Regions from separate parts of the Pseudoalteromonas sp. Ld20 genome, predicted to be linked through region 2. Evidence: predicted binding sites of a transcription regulator. Region 2 holds the regulator's gene; the other holds the start of a gene.
What was found. Region 2 encodes LexA, which represses DNA repair genes until DNA is damaged. Its sites were predicted from a motif close to TACTGTATNNNNATACAGTA; they were not measured.

Region 1: the regulator LexA is predicted to act here: its motif matches at 1,645-1,664, upstream of ruvC (crossover junction endodeoxyribonuclease RuvC).

Annotation. Positions count from the first base shown of each region.
Region 1 covers NZ_JBISHB010000038.1:128,837-132,046, forward strand. Annotated here, with positions in the region: gene ruvB (Holliday junction branch migration DNA helicase RuvB) at 1-444, opposite strand, end outside; gene ruvA (Holliday junction branch migration protein RuvA) at 452-1,069, opposite strand; gene ruvC (crossover junction endodeoxyribonuclease RuvC) at 1,072-1,596, opposite strand; gene ACJJVX_RS14300 (ABC transporter permease) at 1,730-3,210, opposite strand, start outside.
Region 2 covers NZ_JBISHB010000028.1:40,766-43,975, reverse strand. Annotated here, with positions in the region: gene coxB (cytochrome c oxidase subunit II) at 1-1,011, opposite strand, end outside; gene lexA (transcriptional repressor LexA) at 1,430-2,047, opposite strand; gene ACJJVX_RS05095 (PaaI family thioesterase) at 2,226-2,687, shown strand; gene ACJJVX_RS05090 (hypothetical protein) at 2,665-3,045, opposite strand.

The DNA.
Region 1 (3,210 bases), on a different contig from region 2:
TATTGAGCGAGCAGCTGGGCCTTCACCTATCATTAAATCTAACTGGTAATCTTCCATCGCTGGATAGAGGATCTCTTCAACTTGTGGACTGAGGCGATGAATTTCATCAATAAACAGAACATCCCCCTCTTCAAGGTTTGTAAGCAATGCCGCTAAATCGCCAGCTTTTTCAAGTACAGGCCCTGAGGTTGTTTTAATACTTACACCTAGCTCGTTGGCAACAATATTGGCTAATGTTGTTTTACCTAACCCCGGCGGGCCAAATATTAATAAATGATCAAGGGCTTCACCTCGGCTTCGTGCAGCTTCAATAAAAATTTCCATTTGCTGCTTAACATGTGGCTGACCTGTGTAGTCGGCTAAAAGTTTTGGTCTAATTGCACGATCAACAACATCTTCATTACTTTGTTCGGTGGCATCTATTAAGCGATCCGCTTCAATCATGGTTTACTCACAACATTGATTTAAGAGACTCTTTGATCAGAACCTCTGTAGACATATCTGGCTTGCTAATCGCTTTAACCGTTTTTTGTGCTTGCGCCAACTTATAGCCCAATGAAACGAGTGCAGAAATTGCATCATCAGCCGCATTATTCGCAATTAAAGCATCTGATGCGGGCTGTATTACTGCATTATCACTAAATGGCGTGAATAAGTCATTACCCCAATCTTTTAAGCGGTCTTTCATTTCAAGTACAAGGCGTTCTGCGGTTTTTTTGCCAACACCCGGTAATTTCACTAAGCTAGTTGCGTCTTCATTGTTCACACAGGTTACAAATTGCTTAGCCGACATTCCTGATAAAATAGCTAAGCCTAATTTTGGTCCAACCCCATTTGCTTTAAGTAATTCACGAAATAAAGCGCGTTCTGTTTTGTTATTAAAACCAAATAATAGCTGCGCATCTTCTCTCACCACAAAATGAGTGTAAACAATTGCCGTTTCACCAATATTGGGTAAATCATAAAAACACGTCATTGGCATGTTTACCTCGTAACCTACTCCAGAGACTTCAAGTAAGATCTCAGGTGGTTGCTTCTCTACCAATATACCGTTTAATCGACCTATCATTATTATTTCCTTAGCCTTCCTCTAACGGTTTTACTGGCACTGCCCGCTAGCTTTATTAAGTTTTGATTAGAATGTGCATGACAAATAGCAATTGCCAGTGCATCCGCTGCATCGGCTTGCGGCGTACCTGGCAGCTTTAAAATATTTTTTACCATCTGTTGTACTTGTGATTTATCTGCACCACCATGGCCAACAACAGCTTGTTTAATTTGCCTTGCTGAATATTCAAATACGGGTAATTCAGCCACAGCAGCTCCGACAATAGCCGCTCCTCGGGCCTGTCCTAGTTTAAGTGCTGAATCAGGGTTATGCGCCATAAATACTTTTTCAATCGCAAACTGTTCTGGCGAAAATTGCGCTATTAATTGGCTAATACCTTGAAAGATCATTTTTAAGCGAATAGGAAATTCGTGATCCGCCAGTTTTATACATCCACTGCCTAAATAGGTAAATTTTGCACCTTGATGAGCAATGACCCCATAGCCCGTCAACCGCGAACCTGGATCAATCCCTAAAATAATAGCCAAGCTCTTGCCCAATAAATATAACTTACTAATAAAGTAATAATGCCAGAGTACTGTATAAATTACCAGTGCATTGTCAATGCAAAAACCCGCAATTGCGGGTTTTTGTGTTAATACTATAAAATGAGTCGCAATATTAACCGAGCGAGCGCAGTAAACCTTGCGTATTTTTACGCATTGTTCGAGCAATCATAAAGTAGCCTAAAACAGCCACAAATGTGCCCCCTACTAAAGGACCGATGATCCAAATATGCGGGTGTAATTTACCGGCTAAATCAAACATTTCTCGTTGCACAATAAATAATGCGACATCACTCACTAGAGCCGCAACAAAGCCAGCCGCACTGCCGAGTAATAAAAACTCGTATAATGTCGCATTTTTTATTAATCGGCCTTTTGCACCTAGGGTGCGTAAAATCACTATTTCTTGCATTCGCTCCCCTAAGCTTGCTTGCACTTGCGAAATTAAAACTAGCGCCCCACAAAGCACCACAATGGCAAGTACAAAGCCAATTGCCAATGATACTTGCGAAATAGTCGATTGAATTTGTTTAACAAAACTATCAACATCAATAGCATTAACCGTTGGGTAAGTACGTAACAATTCACTAAAGTCACGTTTTTGATCCGTCTCTATACGAACTGAAGAAATATATGTCGCAGGAAAATCAGCCAATACATCCGGACTCAAAATGATAAAAAAGTTTGGCTTTAAGGTGGCCCAATTTACTTTACGAACACTCGTTATTTTTGCATCAAACGATTGTGCGCCAATTAAAAACGTTAATGTATCACCGAGTTTTACGTCTAAACGCGCCAGCATTGATTCTTCAATTGACGCTTCACCCGTCGCACTTTCAGAAAACCACTCGCCATCGATGATCTCATTTTGCGCTGGTGATTGTGTTAACCAGGTTAAATTAAGCTCTCGCCCGATACCAGAGCGCGCTTCTTCATCTTTTTTCTCATTATCTTGCAACGATACTTCACGCGCTACAAGTTCACCATTTACCGCATTAACACGCCCGCGAATAGTTGGGTAAAACTCTGATACTTGAATTTTCTTTTGCGCTAAATAGTCAGTTATTACGGGTAATTCAGACTCCGTAATATTAACTAAAAATGCATTAGGTGCGTCATTCGGTAATTGTGACTGCCAATCAGCAATCATGTCGTTTTTAAGTACCACCAAAAATAAAAGTAATTTAATCGCTAATGCAAAGCTAATAAGTTGCACTGAATTTGCATTTGCGCGCTTTTGAATTGATGCAATCGCCAACGACCAACTATTGCCTGGGCGTAAACCTAATTTACGTCCGCCCCCAAAGATGATCCGTGAGACCAAAAACAGTAAACCAATAAGCACCAATGTTGAAACAAACAAAATTGCAGTAATTTTTAAGTTATTACTAAATAACCACATTAATAAAAACACAGTCATTGCAGACATGGCTAAATGTACTTTACTAACAAGTAATCTATCCCCTAAATTACGACGCAACACTCGCAGCGGCGGTATATCAAATAAGTCTAACAACGGCTTAATTGAGAACATCACAGCACAAATCACGCCTGTACTAATTGCCGTTATCCAAGGTTTAATACCCGCAGCAGGTA
Region 2 (3,210 bases):
AACAAATGCTTGCATCGCAGTACCTGGGCGACCATTAATCACCACATCAATATGATCATTAATATCCCCCAACACTACAGGATTACCTTTGAGCGCAGGAAATACACCTGGTAAACCCATTCCTGTTGGTTGATGGCATGCGGCGCAACTAGCCATATACACTTGCTCTCCCAACACCATTAACTCCTCTTTAGGGAGGGTTTGGTCAAGCAGGGCTGCATCTGCTGCTGCTGCCGTTTTTTTGGCTTGCTTCGCTTGTTGCAACCAATCGGTAAACGCTTGCTCAGACTTAGCCTCAACAACAACAGGCATAAAACCATGATCTTTACCACATAGTTCAGCACACTGACCTCGATAAATTCCCTCTTCATTAATTTTGGTCCACGTTTCATTGATAAAGCCAGGGTTTGCATCTTTTTTAACAGCAAAATCAGGTACCCACCAAGAGTGGATAACATCGTCTGAAGTCATCAAAAAACGTACTTTTTTATTAATTGGTAATACCAATGGTTTATCAACTTCAAGTAGATAGGTGTTTGTTTTATCTGCTTGGTTGGAAATTTGATCTTGAGGGGTTGATAGAATAGAGTAAAAAGCAACGTCTTCACCCATGTATTCATAATGCCACTTCCACTGCGACCCCGTAATTTTAATGGTCAAATCAGCTTTGCTGGCATCTTCCATCGAAATTAGAGTTTTAGTAGCGGGTACCGCCATAGCGATTAAGATTACAAATGGTATTGCCGTCCAGAGGATTTCTACTTTTGTACTTTCATGGAATTGGGCAGGTTTTGCCCCTTTTGATTTTCGGTGATGGATTAGTGCCCAAAACATAACCGCGAACACAATTACACCAATCACACAACATATAATAAATATTGTCATGTGCAGTTGATAAACATCATTACTTATATCTGTTACGCCCTTTCGCATATTAAATTGGCTATTTGCCAATACTTGCTGCGGTAGAACAAACAATATAAGCCACAAGGTAGAGCTCAGTTTACCCATGTGACGACTCCTTTGAATGCTATTGCAAAAATGCAAAGCGAAAAGGCGGCACTGCTATTAAATCGCGCCAATTCGTTTATTGTTATTTTAACTGAAAGTTAACAATTCATTTATGCCACAGGCATAAACACACTCATTAAAGAGCAATTGTTAATACAGTGTATTAACCAATTAGTTAAAAAATGAACAATTAGCAAGTTTTAATGGCAATTAAATTTTATTTTACTGCAAAAATAACAACTAAAAATCAGCGCGTTATTTTCCAAAGGAAGGCAATATTAAATAGCTAAAAGCAGTGGATAAGTAGGGGTAATAAGGCTTTGAATGGTACTTACAAGTGTGGGTTCTAATATATTAGGGGTTAAAAAATGTAAAGCATCAAACTTCAGCTATTTGATGCCACTCTATGAAAAAGTTATTACATCCAATCGGCGTTACGAATAACACCAACAGCCAAACCTTCTATATTGAAAGATTCATGCTCTAGATCAACTTCAATTGCGCAGAAGTCATCATTTTCAGCATGTAAGAAAACTTTTTTCCCAGCTTTTTCAATACGCTTAACGGTTACATCATCATCAACACGTGCCACCACTACTTGGCCATTTTCAGCCACTTGAGTACGATGTACAGCTAATAAATCACCATCCATAATGCCAATATCTTTCATGCTCATGCCTTGTACACGCAGTAAAAAGTCAGCAGCTGGCTTAAATAACAGCGGATCAACTTGGCAATGGCTTTCAACATGTTGCTCAGCCAATATTGGTTCACCCGCGGCCACCCTACCAATAAGCGGTAAACCTAGTTGCTCTGGCTCATCTTCTTCAACCAGTTGAATACCTCGGCTTGCACCAGGTTTCATTTTAATCACACCTTTTTTAGCAAGTGCTTTTAAATGCTCTTCTGCCGCATTTGCACTTTTAAAACCTAGCGTCTGCGCAATTTCTGCACGCGTTGGTGGCATGCCTGTATCTTTGATAAAAGCTTTAATAAGTTCGAGAATTTGAGCTTGGCGATTCGTTAATGGGCGCATACAACTGGGTTTCCATACAGTACATTTAACTGTGAGTATATACAGTTATATGAAAATCGCAAATTTAAATTGGCTTAAATAAAACCATAAATATTGATTGAATTTATTAGTATGAAGTTACCGATATGAATGTTAAAAAGTATAAAGTAAATTTAAACCCATTGGAGAATATGAACATATGAGTATTTGGTATCAACCTATCACCCTTGAACAATGCAAAAATCTTGATAACGGTATAAGTGGACAAGGCACATTAATGAAAACCATGGGCATTGAGATTAGTGAAATTGGTGACGATTACCTCGTTGCAACTATGCCAGCTATCCCTGAGCATCATAACCCAATGGGAATAGTGCACGGTGGTGCTAATGTTGTTTTAGCTGAAACCGTCGCCAGTTATGCCGCTAATTTTGTGGTCGATTTCACAAACTTTTACTGCGTTGGACAAGAGATCAATGCGAACCATTTAAAAGCATCACGTAATGGCACGTTAACAGCAATAGCTAAGCCACTGCATTTGGGTAAGCGAACATCTGTATGGGAAGTAAAAATAACCAACAGCCGAGGTGAATTATGCTGCGTATCGAGGATGACCGCAGCAGTTGTTGAGCGTAAAATTAGCTCTGAACAGGATAAATAGTAATTTCAACACCGGCACCTATTGCAGATATGCGTAACAAGGTATCAACCTGTAATGCTTGATTAAAGCACTTTGGCGAGGTACCTGATTCAAAGCCAAGATCAAAAGTACGCTTTGAGCACGATAACCATTGTTTTAATGCTGCACGCGAACACGACTCTATTAACTCGCATAAGTGATTAATCGCCTTATCAGGAGAGGTTACTTCTCCTTTAGATTCAATGCGTGCAAGCTGTCGGTACTCATCTTTATCATAATGTAAAACCACAGCACTCTTTTTTAAGTCTGCAACTAACAGGCTAATATCTTGTTTGGATTCAAGCTCAAGATCTACATTTAAAAATTGAATTTCCGACATTATTTCTCTTTTATCTCACATTAAAAACAATGCAAACTTTAACCTATTTTTGCTTTTATACCAAATAATCTATCCCCAAGTCACCTCAAGATACATAATTCAACGTTTTATCTAAGCTAAAATCTACATGCGACAATTTGCCACATTGGCAAACCGAGTATAGCT